DNA from 2 places in the Pseudomonas sp. GW460-LB5 genome. Region 1 is predicted to be linked to the other one. Evidence: riboswitches for the same ligand, from Rfam matches in the RefSeq annotation. Region 1 holds a riboswitch; the other holds the start of a gene.
What was found. A riboswitch is a leader RNA that binds a small molecule or an ion and turns the genes downstream of it on or off. The one in region 1 is predicted to bind thiamine pyrophosphate.
Positions count from the first base shown of each region.

Region 2: it holds a riboswitch for thiamine pyrophosphate, as region 1 does, so the genes downstream of both, AC07XM_RS16235 (TenA family protein) here and thiC (phosphomethylpyrimidine synthase ThiC) in region 1, are expected to answer to the same signal.

Region 1 covers NZ_JBWKXT010000064.1:24-7,791, reverse strand. Annotated here, with positions in the region: gene AC07XM_RS26680 (NAD(P)/FAD-dependent oxidoreductase) at 1-379, opposite strand, end outside; gene AC07XM_RS26675 (hypothetical protein) at 585-1,142, shown strand; gene AC07XM_RS26670 (DMT family transporter) at 1,215-1,547, opposite strand; gene AC07XM_RS26665 (LysR family transcriptional regulator) at 1,635-2,525, shown strand; gene waaA (lipid IV(A) 3-deoxy-D-manno-octulosonic acid transferase) at 2,537-3,808, shown strand; gene AC07XM_RS26655 (TolC family outer membrane protein) at 3,961-5,394, opposite strand; TPP riboswitch at 5,555-5,661, shown strand; gene thiC (phosphomethylpyrimidine synthase ThiC) at 5,816-7,696, shown strand.
Region 2 covers NZ_JBWKXT010000025.1:10,759-18,526, reverse strand. Annotated here, with positions in the region: gene AC07XM_RS16250 (PucR family transcriptional regulator) at 1-369, opposite strand, end outside; gene codB (cytosine permease) at 366-1,631, opposite strand; gene tenA (thiaminase II) at 1,991-2,656, opposite strand; gene AC07XM_RS16235 (TenA family protein) at 2,653-3,300, opposite strand; TPP riboswitch at 3,379-3,493, opposite strand; gene AC07XM_RS16230 (Ig-like domain-containing protein) at 3,744-7,145, shown strand; gene AC07XM_RS16225 (SCO family protein) at 7,201-7,768, shown strand, end outside.

The DNA of each region.
Region 1 (7,768 bases):
GGTCGACCCGGCCGCGCACGGCCTTGCTGGCGAAGAAGCTGGTGAGGTTCCCGGCCAAGGTCCCCGGCGACCACAGGTAGTGGGCATCGGATAGCAGACGGGTACGCCCCAGGTCGAGTTCGCCGTCGCCAGCCAGGGCCTCGCGCCAGCGCCGTGGCATGTCGGCGATGGCTTCCGAAGCGCCGGTCAGGGCGCCGTGCAGGGCGTACTTGGTGCCGCCGTGAATAATGCCTTGAGACTTGATGGTCTGCTCGCCGCCGAGGCTGGCGCGTTCCACCAGCACGGTCGAGTAGCCCAGGCGGCGCAGCCGGGCATTGAGCCACAAGCCAGCGACCCCGGCGCCGACGATCAGCACGTCAGTGGAAATGGCGGTTGGCATGGATTACCTCCAAGGTTGGACAGCTGGGCAGTATACAAGCTAAGGCCGTGCCTCTGTGTGCCCAGCCTTCTGATAGTAGCGCGCTGCAGCAGGGGGATGATTCGAACTACATGTGGGTTTGCCCAGTACTTCCTTCAAGTCGGCATGGCAACTGTCATATTTGCTAGTTTCGAGTTCGCGAGGGGGGGTTACGCTGGATTCTCGGTTGTCTATCGCTTTGAATGGCGTTGAAAATACTGAGGGTAAAAATATGAATAGTCTTATTCATCTGACTGATTTCTCGCTTCAGGCAGGCGTTGATTACAAAGAAAAAGATATTCTTAAATATGGTTTGAATGGGTGGCGGCTTTATAACCAGTCTGCGCTCGTGAAAATTCAGGAGGATCCTGAAAAACCAGAACAAGGTTCTGTCCTGCGGTTTGGCAGTAGCGGCAGCGAGGGGCCTCTGCGCCCAGGAATCATAATGTATAAAGTGATTTCGGGTTTTCCACCTGGCTATAAACTGAAATTCGCTATGACCGCCAGGCGCCAGGGTGCTTATAATCAACCTAGATTGTCATTTCATTATAACGGCACCACTCTCAAGACAGGTTTTCACTTAAAAGATGATTACGATCATTATTTTGGAGAATTTACTGTCCGTGATGACGTAACCATACTCGCGATAGAGAACTCGATTACCGAAACTTCTGGGAATGATTTTTTCATTTCGAAATTGGAAATTCGGCCTCAGGGGGTTGGTGAGATATCCGACGAGGGGTGATTCCAATTTCCGAGTGTTTTTTATGTTGCCGGCGCGGCCATTTACTAGCGTGCCGGCAATTTTTTAGAGCGTTCAATGTCCAGCTGATTTCGAGTAGAGCTGAATTATCACCACGCCTGCAACAATCATCGCCATTCCCACCATTGCCGGTAGATCCAGCTTCTGCCCGTATATCACCAGCGCCGCCACGCTGATCAGCACAATCCCCAGCCCCGACCAGATCGCATAGGCGATGCCCACCGGAATGCTGCGTACCACCAGCGTCAGCATCCAGAACGCGATGCCGTAACCCACCACCATCAAAAGCAAAGGCAACGGCGTGCTCAGGCCTTTGACCGCTTTCATGGAGGCAGTGGCAACGACTTCGGCGCAGATGGCGATAGCGAGATAGGTATAGGCGTTCATGATGCGTTTCTCCGGTGACTGGTCGAGCATTCTAGACGCGCCCTGGATGCGGTAAAGTCATTACCTATCAGAAATGGAGATAGGTTAATGGCAGAGCGCTGGGATCTGGAACAACTGCGCCTGTTTGCACGGGTTGCCGAGCTGCGTTCGTTCTCCGCCGTTGCGCGCGAGCAGCGCAAGGCGCAATCGGCCGTAAGCAACGCCATCGCGCTGCTGGAAACCGACCTTGGCGTCACCTTGTTCGAGCGCAGCAGCGGCCGCCAGCCCAGGCTGACCGAAAACGGTACGGCCTTGCTGGAAGATGCCCGTGAACTGTTGCGTCAGTGCGAACGCCTGGATGGCCGGGCGCTCGCGCTGATGCGTGGCCAGGAAGCCCTGCTGCGGGTTGCCCAGGACGAAGCCATGCCGTATCAGCCGGTGATCGACAGCCTCGACGAACTGGCCAGCCGCTACCCGTTTCTGGAGGTGCAACTGGCCAGCGGTGCCCAGGGCGATGTAGCGCGTAAGCTGGTGGAGCGGCGCGCCGATCTGGGCCTGTTCTTCCTCCACGAGAGCATCCCGGCATCGCTGGAGCGGCGGGCGCTGGGCAGTGTGGAGATGGTTACGGTGTGCGCGGTCGGCCACCCGCTGGCGGGCGAAGGCCGGGTCACCCGGCAACAACTCGCACGCCACCGGCAGTTACTGATCACCCCACAGCAAAGCGGTTATCCCGGCGGCGAGGCGATCAGCCCTCAGGTATGGCGCGCCGACAGCTTCTACGCCATGGCCGAACTCCTGATGCGCGGCCTGGGCTGGGCATGGTTACCACGGCATGTGGTGCAGTATCCGACCTACCAAGCGCATATGGTTGAACTGGACAGCGATTGGCGGCCTCCGGCCTTGGTGGCCGAGCTGGCCTGGCGCCGCGATGAACCCTTGGGCCCGGCCGCGCAGTGGCTGGCAGAGCGCTTTGCAGTGCACCTGCGCGCGATCGGGTAAACTTCGCCGCCATGAACAGAACACTCTATACCTTGCTGTTTCACCTGGGCCTGCCGCTGGTTGCGCTGCGCCTGTACCTGCGCGCGCGCAAGGCGCCAGCCTATGGGCAGCGTATCGGCGAGCGTTTTGCGCTCAACCTGCCCCTTATGCACCAGGGCGGGATCTGGGTGCACGCGGTGTCGGTAGGCGAGAGCATTGCTGCAGCGCCCATGGTTCGCGCCTTGCTCAAGGCTTATCCCGAACTACCGATCACGCTGACCTGCATGACGCCGACCGGTTCCGAGCGTATTCGCGCCATGTTCGCCGACGAACCGCGCGTGCAGCATTGCTACCTGCCCTACGACCTGCCGTGGGCTGCGGGGCGTTTTCTCGACCATGTCCAGCCGAAGCTGGGCATCATCATGGAAACCGAACTGTGGCCCAACCACATTCACCAGTGTGCCAAACGCGGGATTCCGGTGGCGCTGGCCAATGCACGATTGTCCGAGCGCTCGGCACGCGGCTACGGGCGCTTTGCCAGGCTGACCCGGCCGATGCTGGCCGAGATGAGTCTGATTGCCGTGCAGACTGAAACCGAGGCTCAGCGCTTCCGTGATCTGGGCGCACGCCCTGAATGCGTAAAAGTCACCGGCTCGATCAAGTTCGACCTGAAGATCGATGAGCAACTGCTACCGCGTGCCAAGGCATTGCGTGAGCAGTGGGGGGCCGAGCAGCGCCCGGTGTGGATTGCCGCCAGTACCCATGACGGTGAAGATGCGCTGATTCTGCAGGCTCATCGGCAGTTGTTGCAGGTGCATGGCGATGCCTTGCTGATCCTCGTGCCGCGTCACCCTGAGCGGTTTGCTGCGGTGCATGCGCTGTGCAGCGAGCAATTCGCCACCGTGCGCCGTTCTTCTGCAGCGCCGGTCGATGCCCAGACCCGCGTGTTGCTGGGCGATACCATGGGGGAGTTGCTGTTCCTCTATGCGTTGGCCGATATCGCCTTTGTCGGCGGTAGCCTGGTGCCGACGGGAGGGCACAACCCGCTGGAGCCTGCGGCGCTGGCCTTGCCGGTGCTCATGGGGCCACATGTGTTCAACTTCCTCGAAATCAGCGCGATGTTGCGTGAAGCGGGGGCGTTGCAGCAGGTGGACGATGCCGACGGGCTGGCCGGTGCGGTGCGGCGGCTGGTCGAGTTGCCGCAGGATGCGCAGCGCATGGGCGAGGCGGGCAGGGCGGTGATGCGGGCCAATCAGGGCGCGTTGCAGCGCTTGCTCGATGGCCTGGATGCGCTTGTCCGCTGACGTTTGCTTTGGTTGTCCTGGCCTCATCGCCGGCAAGCCAGCCCCCACAGGTACTGCACAGGGTTTGAGGCCAGTGAGGAACCTGTGGGGGCTGGCTTGCCGGCGATGAGGCCATCGAAAGCAACCCGGTCTGTGAGAAATACGCCCCTATTTCAAGGGCGACGCTCAAAGTTCTTGGCCGCTGCCGCAGCCAGGTCTGGCGGCAGGAAGTCCTTGTCCGGGTTGTAGTCCGGTTTCAGGTAGCGCTTGAGGTCTTGCAGGTCTTGCGGGCTCAGGGTGCCGGCCGCCTGCTTCAGGCTCAGGTTGTCGAGGATGTAGTCATAGCGGCTGTTGTTGTAATCCCTCACCGAGGTGTACAACTGGCGTTGGGCATCGAGCACATCGACGATGTTGCGGGTACCTACCTGGTAGCCGATTTCAGTGGCTTCCAGCGCGCTCTGGTTAGAGATGATCGACTGCTTGCGCGCCTGTACCTGTTCTACATCGGTGTTCACCGCGCGGTGCAGGTTGCGGGTGTTTTCCACCACCTGGCGGCGCAGGCTTTCACGCTGCTGTTCGCTCTGGCTCAGGCGTTGGTATGCCTCGCGTACCTGCGAGCTGGTCAGGCCTCCGCTGTAGATCGGGATGTTCAGTTGCAGGCCAACGCTGGTCTGTTCGACATCGCCGCTGTAGCGCACGCCCAGTTGCGAAGGGTTGGTAAAGCCGAGGCTGTCGTTGTCACCTTTCTGGTACTTGGCCACGGCATCCAGGGTCGGCGCATGGCCGGCCTTGCGCTGGCGCAGGGTCTCTTCAGCAGCAGAAACCGCATAGTTGGTGGCCAGCAGGTTGAGGTTCTGGCGGCCGGCGGTTTCGACCCAAGCCTTGGCGTCGTTTGGCGTGGGTACCTGCACGGGCAGGGTATGCACCACGCCTTGAATCGAGGTGTATTCACGGTTGGTCAGGGTAACCAGCGCTTCAAAGGCATCCTGCACCTGGCGCTCGGCGATGATCCGGTTGGCCCGCGCCGTGTCGTAGCTGGCCTGGGATTGCAGCACGTCGGTCTTGTCCGACAGGCCCACATCGAAGCGTTCGTTGGACTGGTCCAGCTGGCGCTTGAATGCGGCTTCCTCAGCTTTGGTCGCGGCCAGGTTGTCCTGCGCGCGCAGCACGGCGAAGTAGTTTTGCGCGGTTTGCAGGATCAGGTTCTGTTCAGTGGCCGACAGCTCCAGCGCTGCCTGTTCGTTGACCGCTTCGGCGGCCTGCAGCTGGAACCAGCGATCAGCGCGGAAGATTGGCTGGGCCAGGGTTGCGCTCCATGAATTGCCGCTGCGGTTGGAGGTGATGGAGGGCTCGTCCAGCTTGGTGCGGGTGTTCATCATTTCGGCATCGGCCGACAGGTTCGGCAGCAACCCGGCGCGGGCCTGCGGTACCACTTCGCGGCGGGCGCCATAATCGGCGCGTGCTGCTGCCAGGTCGGCGTTGTTGTCTACCGCTTCCTGATAAACGCTGACCAGGTCGGTTTTAACTGTCGGGAGCATATCCGCTGCCCAGACCATTCCGTTGGACGCACAAGACACGGCTATCGCCAGTGAGAGTTTGCGCAGCATAGAGGCAATCCTTGTACGAAATTTAATTACTGAACTGTTGAGTATCGAGCGATGGGCCAGTGTAGTGCCATGCGCACCCGGCAACAATCGCTCGGTGTGCCTTTCATCATCCGCGCATTTACCCGCTTGGCTTTGCCGACCACTCCAGTCTAGACTGCGCATGTTCTTGTCGGGGTGCCTTGAAGCAAAGGCTGAGATCGCAGAGGTGCGGATCCCGTTGAACCTGATCAGGTTAGCGCCTGCGTAGGGAACAAGATTGCTCGCCTTCCCGGGGAGCCTCTTGTGCCAGGTCCGGGAATGTCGCAGCTGCATGCAGCTTCAGGCACCCCCTATCCGGCACTGCACGCCTCCATGGGTGCGTCCGCGCTTTTCAGGTTCTCCCCGACATTCCACTGCTAGGAAGCCGTCTGGAGAGCCTGTGATGACCAAACAAGAAAAAGCGATCAACCTCAGCGAATCGGCACAAGTCGATCAGCAGTCCGTGCAACCGTTCCCGCGCTCGCGCAAAATCTATGTCGAAGGCTCGCGACCGGACATTCGCGTGCCCATGCGTGAAATCAGCCTGGACGATACCCCGACCGATTTCGGTGGCGAGACCAACGCGCCGGTACTGGTCTACGACACGTCGGGCCCGTACACCGACCCCAACGTCATCATCGACGTGCGCAAGGGCCTGGCCGACGTGCGTTCGGCGTGGATCGAGGCCCGCGGCGACACCGAGCGCCTGGGCGGGCTCAGCTCCGACTTTGGCCAGCAGCGCCTGAACGACGCCGAACTGGCCAAGTTGCGTTTCGCCCACGTGCGCAACCCGCGCCGTGCCAAGGCCGGCGCCAACGTCTCGCAGATGCACTATGCCCGCCAGGGCATCATCACCGCCGAGATGGAATATGTAGCCATCCGCGAAAACATGAAGCTGCAAGAAGCCCGCGCCGCTGGCCTGCTGAACGAGCAGCACGCCGGCCACAGCTTCGGTGCCAACATCCCGAAAGAAATCACCCCCGAATTCGTCCGCCAGGAAATCGCCCGCGGGCGCGCGATCATCCCGGCCAACATCAACCACCCGGAGGTGGAGCCGATGATCATCGGCCGCAACTTCCTGGTGAAGATCAACGGCAACATCGGCAACAGTGCCCTCGGGTCCTCGATCGAGGAAGAAGTGGCCAAGCTGACCTGGGGCATTCGCTGGGGTTCGGACACGGTCATGGACCTGTCCACCGGCAAGCACATTCACGAAACCCGTGAGTGGATCATTCGCAACTCGCCGGTGCCAATCGGTACCGTGCCGATCTACCAGGCCCTGGAAAAGGTCAATGGCGTGGCCGAGGACCTGACTTGGGAACTGTTCCGCGACACCCTGATCGAGCAGGCCGAGCAGGGCGTGGACTACTTCACCATCCACGCGGGGGTGCTGCTGCGCTATGTGCCGCTGACCGCCAAGCGCGTCACCGGTATCGTCAGCCGCGGTGGCTCGATCATGGCCAAGTGGTGCCTGGCGCACCACAAGGAAAACTTCCTCTACACGCACTTCGACGAAATCTGCGAAATCATGAAGGCCTACGACGTCAGCTTCTCGCTGGGTGATGGCCTGCGCCCTGGCTCGATCGCCGATGCCAACGACGCCGCGCAGTTCGGTGAACTGGAAACCCTCGGCGAGCTGACCAAAATCGCCTGGAAGCACGACGTGCAGTGCATGATCGAAGGCCCTGGCCACGTACCGATGCAGCTGATCAAGGAGAACATGGACAAGCAGCTGGAGTGCTGCGACGAGGCGCCGTTCTACACCCTCGGCCCACTGACCACCGACATTGCCCCGGGCTACGACCACATCACCTCGGGCATCGGTGCGGCGATGATCGGCTGGTTCGGTTGCGCCATGCTCTGCTACGTCACGCCCAAGGAACACCTGGGCCTGCCGAACAAGGATGACGTCAAGACCGGCATCATCACCTACAAGATCGCCGCGCACGCCGCCGACCTTGCCAAGGGCCACCCCGGCGCGCAGATTCGCGACAACGCCCTGTCCAAGGCGCGTTTCGAGTTCCGTTGGGAGGACCAGTTCAACCTGGGTCTGGACCCGGACACTGCCCGTGCCTTCCACGACGAGACCCTGCCGAAGGAATCGGCCAAGGTGGCGCACTTTTGCTCGATGTGCGGGCCAAAGTTCTGCTCGATGAAAATCACCCAGGAAGTGCGTGAATACGCCGCCAAGATCGAGGCCGTGGATGTAACGGTCGAGCAAGGTATGCGCGAGCAGGCCGAGCGTTTCCGCCAGGAAGGCAGCCAGCTGTACCACAAAGTGTAAGAACGTCATTTCCCTTTGTGGGAGCGGGCTTGCCCCGCGAATGCGTCAGCTGCGCCAACGCGTTCGGCAGGC
Region 2 (7,768 bases), on a different contig from region 1:
GATCAGGTGGGTGACCACGACCATCTTCAGCGCATAGGGCTGCTCGATCAGCGGCAGGCCAAGTTGTTCGGCACGCGCGATGACAGCCGCAGGGACGCACTGGATAAAGCTGCCGCCAGTGAGGATGACCATGCCGGCGATGCCCACTGCGGCACCATCTTCCACCAGGCTGAGGAGGTTGGCCTCGCCGCGCGGGTGGTTGATGCCAGTGACGAACACCAGCTCACCGCCCATTACCCATTCGGCGATACCTTCGTTTTCCGCCACATAGGGCCAGCGTACCCGCCGTTGCAGGTTGCGCGCCCCGGCCAGCACGCGCATATCGTGCAGACCGGGCAAATGCAGAATCTCGTCCAGCGCCAGGCTCACGGCTCGACACCCGCCTGACCCGGAGCCCGGCGGCGTGCGCCAAGTTCGAGGATGACGATGTAGCACAGGGCCGAGGCGCCGATACCCACCAGTGGAGCGACCCACGGCGAGGCGTACGCCAGTACCGCGCCCACGGCATAGGCAAACAGCCCGGTGAGGTTGTAACGTGGCAGGCTTGCCATGCCCAGTGCCGGGTACTTGCCGCGGTGGCGATACCAGAAATCAGCCATGATCACCCCGCCCACCGGTGGAATGATCGAGCCCAGCAGCACCAGGAACGGGATCAGCATTTCGTACATGCCACCCATCGCCAGCACAATGCCCACCCCCGCCGCCACCAGCGTTGCCGTGCGCCGGCGCTCGCTGCGCAACAAATGGCAGGCGGCCGCGGACACGTTGTAGATGGTCGGCCCCTGGATGGTCCACAGGTTCAGGCATAGCATCACCACCGCTGCAAACGACAAACCCTGCAGCATCATTACCTCGACGATATCGGCCTGTTGGTAAACCATCGCGCACCAGGCACCGGCCACCACCATCAGGCCGTTGCCAAGGAGAAATGCCACCACGCTGGCGGTCACCGCCACCCGGCCGCTGCGCGACAGCCGTGTCCAGTTGGTGGCCTGGGTGGCACCACTGGCGAAGGTGCCGAAGACCATGGTCACCGCTGCCGAAAAGGTCATGGTTTCGTGCGGTACCACTGAGGCCAGGCCGGCAAAGCCGCCAACATCGCGGGTGGCAATGTACATCGACACCAGCAGCAGCACGAACATCAATGGCACCGATACTCGCGACAGCACGTCCAGCCCCTTGAAGCCGATGATGGCAGTAATGCTGAAGCCCAGGCCAAACAGCACCATCAACGGTACGCTGAAACCTTCCGCCAGCCCCAACAGTTTGACCAGCACGATCGCCACGGTGGCTGTGCCCCAGGCGTACCAGCCAAGTTCAGCGAAACCCAGCAGAAAGTCCGAAAGCCGACTGCCAGCTTCGCCAAAACAGAAACGCCCCATCAACACGGTGTTCAGCCCGCTGCGCGAGGCGATGAATGCCAACGCAGCGGCATACAAGGCCAGCAGGCTGTTGCCGAGGGCGGCTACCCACAACATGTCGACAAAATTGAAGGCCATGCCCAGCTTGCCGCCGGCGAACATCGTGCCGGTGAAAAAGGTAAAGCTGAACAGGACCATGGCAATCGGCAGCAGGCCTTTGCGGGCAGACTGCGGGGCTTCGCTGAGGGGGAATTCGCTGGGTGAGCTCATTGCACGGGGCTCCGGGTAGTAGTTGGGAGCTGGAAGAGCAATATGCGGGCCGCTTTTTCGAGCCCCGATACCCGTGATCAAATCGGGCAAGCAGCCCAGACATCAATGTGCACTGTGAACATTAAAGTCGCTTTTATGCGCTGTGAAAGTGTGCCGGACGACTTATTTTGAGGCATTCATGCACCAAAGCCGGCTTGGGCTGGGTAGGATTCACCCAGTCGACCAAGCACTTTTGGGCTGCTGCGCAGCCCATCGCCGGCAAGCCAGGCTCCCACAGGTACGGTACAACCCTTCGAGCATTGCGCGGTCTCTGTGGGAGCCCGGCTTGCCGGCGATGGGGCGCAAAGCGGCCCCGGGGACTACGCCACCCCGTCCAGCCCCATCTGCCAGAAGTCCGCCTCCAGGCTGGACGCCTGGCCAAAAATTCCCACCAAATCGGCAAACCGCTGCTCGGTCATGCTCCGCGCCGCCAGCTCATCCAGGTGTTTGCGCGCTGCCGCCGCCACCCCCTGGTAGCCTTCCCCGGCATACTCGCCAATCCACTCGCGGTACGGGTGGTTGCTCAAATCACCAATCTGCTCGGCCAGGGTCCGGCCTATTTCGGCATAGCCAATCACGCAAGGTGCCAGTGCCACGTGCAGCTCCAGCAGGTCGCCGGCAGCGCCACAGTCCAGCACGTAGCGGGTGTATGCCACCGTGGCCTGGTGTTCTGGCGCGGCCTCAATGTCGGCTTGGGTCAGCCCCCAGCGGGCGCACAGGCGCACGTGCAGTTCGGTTTCATCCAGAATTGCCGCCAACCCGGCCTGCGCGGCGCGGATGTCGTCCGGCCGGCGGCTCTTGTAGGCCGCCAGTGCCCAGGCGCGGGCGAACTGGATCAGGAACAGGTAATCCTGCACCAGGTACGTCCGGAACGCGGCCTCGCTCAGCGTGCCCTCTCCCATCTGCCGCACGAAATCATGGTCTACGTAACGGCGCCACTGTTGCGTGGCTGCGGCCTTGAGGCGATCGAAGATATCCATGCTCATTTGCTCTGCGGGTAGATGGCATCGAAGAAGGCCAGTTCCAACGCAACCGTGCGCTGGTAGAAGTCACTGGCCAGTGCGGCGTGCTGCGGGCCGACACGGTCCAGTTCGGCCTGCAGGAAGGCAACGAAGGCCTGGAATGCCGGGTTATCGTGCAGGGTGATCCATTCGGCATGGACGAAGTTGTGCGGCATGGGTTTCGGCGCTTTCAGCGCCCAGTCCAGGTACAGGCCTTCGGCAACGTTGAGTACCGCCAGCGCTGCTGCATAGGAGCGGGTGGCTGCCGCTTCGCGCATGATGGCCTTGAACCCTGCGGTGGGCGCCGTATCGGCCGGCTCACTACGTTGCGCCGGGCTTACATCCAGCGCCTCGAAGGCCCGCAGGAAGTAGGTGTTTTCATCGCTGGAAATCATCCCGGCAAAGCGGCCGAAGCGCAGGCGCGCCTCGAATGTATCGGCGGTGGCGATGGCTGCGCCCAGCAGGGTCAGGAAGCTGTCGAGAAAGCGATGGTCCTGCACCAGATAGTCGACCATGATCGGGTCCGGCAGGCTGCCGTCGCACAATTGGGTCACGAAACGGTGGCCAACGGCCGCCGACCAGGTTGGCTCGCTCTGGCGGCGCAGGGACTGGCTGAAACGTTCGGTCATGATGCTGTCCTTGATGAAGGTGACAGCGAGACCTTGGCAGTTGACATGGACGGGCCTCGCAGTGAGGCCGGCAAAAAGGCAGGTTACAAGCCCCATCCCTTCGCCGGCATGATCCGGATCAGGTTCGAAGGGTCACCGCGCTGCAGCGTTCAGCGGTTTCTCAGCCCTTTGCCGGGCTCCCCTTGGTAGCCCACACATATACCGCAGCGCGCCGGGTGTGTCACGCCCCAATCCACCCATCCAGCGGGCATTGGGTCCCCGCCAGTGGGGACTTATACCCATTCTTGACGCCCCGTCATTTAGCGCACCTCAGGTACCACAAGGATTTGTTTAACAAAGCATTACTGAAACAGTTGTTGGCACAGCCGTTGCTCAGGGCCTTTTATCGGGCAAAACGCCATTGATGGCTTAGAGCCATGCAGCCGCGAGCGAGGCACAAGGCAATGAGAACACATGCCGTGATCCACCCTGTTAGGTACGCATTCCAGCTTTCTTCAGTCACTGCGCTGATGGTCAGCCTCGGGCTGATCACGGTCATGGCCTCGCCCCTTGACGACAACAGTCAGCCGCCGCCGACCGACCCGTCGGCCTACACCGAGCAACCGGCTGACCCGACCCCGGCCTTGCTCAACCTCAGTACCTTGCCCGAAGCCAACGAAGGCGCGCTGGAGCTGGTCGATGGCGCGCACGGCGACCGCGATACAGTGCGGATAGACAACGTGCTGCCGCCTGCACTGCAAACCTCGGACAGGTACCCCACCAACGGCAAACCCAGCCCACTGTTCGGAGCCCAACCCTTCACCCAGCAATTGTTGCTGTTCGAAGAATTCGGGCCAGAGAAGCTCGACCCGACCACGCCGGCGCCGGCGCCGGAGCTTACCTTTCCCGTCCCCACCCTCGGCGCGGCCCCGGCGCAGGACCCCAACGTCGTCGCGCGCAGCGGGCCAAGTGGTACGGCCCTGGAAGCGTTCCTCAAGCAGCCCGGCCTGTATCCGTACCCGAGCCAGTACGCCAATGTGCTGGACCGCAACCCCTGGAAGGCGCAGATCGAAATGTTCCTCAACCGCCAGCCGGTCGGCTCGCCTGCTGAAGGCCGGCCACCAGGAAAAGCCTGGTCGCACCAGCGTTGGAACGAGTTCTACCCGCAGGCGGCGTTCAAGACCGCCCAGGCCGGGGCGCGTATCAACCTCGGTCTGCGTGATCGCAAACAGCTGCATAACTATGCGTCTGGCGAGTTTGCACCCGGCGGCCTGTACTACCAGACCTCCGACATCCCCACTACGCTGGGCACCACCAAGGGCATTGACACGCGCTTTCACCCGAATATGCCCTTGCAGAACCACAAATCACTGTGGACATTCGACGGCACCTTCCCGCCCAAACTGCTGATGGTACGTTACGGCCAGCCGATCCTGATGCGCCATTACAACGCCTTGCCCATCGACCCCTCGGCCAACGGTGGCTTTGGCCTGCACACCATCTCGACGCACGAGCACAATGGCCACTCCCCGGCAGAGAGCGATGGCTTCGCCAACGCCTACTTCTTCCCGGGGCAGTACTACGACTACCGCTGGCCAGTGCAACTGGCCGGCTACGACACCATCAACACCCGTGCCCAGGATCCGCGGGCAGCCTTCCCCTGCTCACCGGGCGAAACCCTGTTCGTCAACGACGGCACGCCGGGCCTGAAAGCCTGCCAGAACGGCAGCATCAAGATTCGCGGCGACTGGCGTGAAACCATGAGCACCCACTGGTTCCACGACCACATGATGGATTTCACGGCACAGAACGTCTACAAGGGCAACGCCGTGATGATGAACTACTACAGCGCCCTGGACCGCGGTAACGAGGCGCTGCAGGATGGCGTCAACCTGCGCTTCCCCAGTGGCTCCGGCATGCCATGGGGTAACCGTGACTACGACGTCAACCTGGTGATTGCCGACAAGGCCTGGGATGCCAACGGCCAGCTGTGGTTCAACCCGTTCAACACCGATGGCTTCCTCGGTGACCAGATTCTGGTCAACTGGCAGTACCAGCCCAGGCTCAAGGTGCGGGCGCGCAGCTACCGCTTCCGCATCCTCAACGGCTCGGTGTCGCGCTATTTCAAGTTTGCCGTGGTGCGGGAAATTGCCGGTACCAGTGGGGAGTTCAAAGGCCCCTCCGGCTCCAACCTGTCGTATGCCCGGGTGCCGTTCCACATGATCGCCAACGACGGCAACATCATGGAACACGCCGTGCCCTTCGACGGGACCATGGACCTGAACGGCGACGGCAACCTGCAGGACAACCATGGCATCCTGCCGCTGCAAGGCATCGCCGAGCGCTACGACATCATCATCAACTTTGCCAAGAATGGCATCAAGGCAGGCGACAAGCTGTACTTCGTCAACCTGGAAGAGCATCGCACCGGCAAGGGCCCTGAAGGTACGATTTCGCTGGCCGACGTGCTGTCGGAAAAGTACAAAGCCGTGATCAAGCAGACCAACAAAGGCCCGCAGTGGGACAAAGGCGACCCAGCAGTCGGCAAGTTTCTGCAACTGCTGGTGCAGCCCTACACCGGCCAGGACCTGAGCATGGACCCGGTGGCCTACGAGCCCGCCAAGCCAGGCAAGGCCGCAGGCCTGAAAATGCTGCCACTGCCCATTGACCGCAACGCCGCGACCGACCAGGCCAGACTCAAGGATGCCCGCCACCGCGCGTTCATCTTTGGCCGCTCCGACGGTACCGACACCAGCCCGTGGACCATCAAGACCGATGGCGGCTTCGGTTACAGCATGGACCCACGACGCATCAGTGCGGCACCGCAACTGGCCAACCAGTCCACCGACGGTGGGTTCAGCGGCGACGGCACCCTGGAGGTGTGGAAAATCGTAAACGGCGGCAATGGCTGGAGCCACCCGGTGCACGTGCATTTCGAGGAAGGCGTGATTCTTAGCCGCGACGGCAAGGCGCCACCGGAATGGGAAAAATGGGCGCGCAAAGACGTGTACCGGATCGGGCCAGAAGCCGATTCTTCGGGAGAGGTGGAAATGGCCATCCGCTTCCGCGAGTTCGCCGGCACCTACATGGAGCACTGCCACAACACCCAGCATGAAGACTCGTCCATGCTGCTGCGCTGGGACATCGAGCACCCGGGGCAGTTCCAGGTGATGCCAACCCCGCTGCCAGGCTGGGATGGCGTGCAATACATGGCTTCGGTCGGCCTGCCGACCTTCCGTACCAAAGGCCATGACGACACCGATGACCCGGCCAACAAGCCCCCCGTCGCAGCCAATGACAGTGCAGCGACTACCGCTGGCAAACCTATCACCCTGAACGTGCTCGCCAACGACTCCGACCCGGACGGCAACGTACCGCTGACCGTGACCGGTCTCACCCAGCCGGACTCCGGTCAGGGTACCGTCAGCACCGACGGCACCCTGGTGAATTACACCCCACCTGCCACGTTCGCCACACCGTTCACTGCCAGCTTCAACTACACGGCGCGCGATGCCAAGGGGGCCGAGTCGCTGACCCCGGCCACAGTCAGCATCGCTGTGACTGCGGCGGCGGCGGTCGACCAGATCCAGGTCAGCAGTGCCACGGTGCAGGTGCGCAGTGGCAACCGCTTCACCTGGGATGTGCAGGGGACGACCACGGTCGCCACGGGCAACAGCATCAGTGTGACTGCGGCAACCACCGGCGGCCCGGTAAGCCTGGGCAACGCCACGCTGACGGCCGCTACTACGGGCGCCCGCTGGCGGGTGTCTGTGACCACTACCGGCTTTGGCCCGGCCACACCCGCGACAGTTACCGTGAAATCGACGCTGGGGCAAACGGTGACAGCGCCAGTCAAATACCAGTGAGTGCAATGCAGGGGTCGCTGTGCGGCCCCTTTTACCCAACAACGAGGATCGCATCATGCCCGGCTCATGGCGTTTCCTGCTGGTGCTCGCGGTATTCGCCGCCAGCATTCCGTTATGGCCACTGCAGCCGCAACAACCGTTGGCCGAAGAAACCGCAAGCCCTTGGGGCGCCGGCTACTTCCCGAATATCCCGCTGCTTACCCAGGACGGCGAGAAGGTGCATTTCTTCGACGACCTGATCAAGGACAAGGTAGTCGCCATCAACTTCATCTTCACCGGCTGCTCCGACTCCTGCCCGGTGGAAACCGCGCGCTTGCGCCAGGTGCAGAAGATTCTGGGGGACCGGGTCGGCAAGGACGTTTACTTCTATTCCATCAGCATCGACCCCTACAACGACACCCCAGCTACCCTCAAGCGCTACGCCGAAAAATTCGGCATCGGCCCTGGCTGGACGCTGCTCACCGGCGAGCCCGACGACATCGAGCAATTGCGCCGTAGCCTGGGGCTGTGGATCGAAGGCCTGGAAAACGGCCGTTCCAGAGACCACAACCTGAGCCTTATCATCGGCAACCAGGCCACCGGCCGCTGGATGAAAGCCTCGCCCTTCGAAAGCCCGTACATTC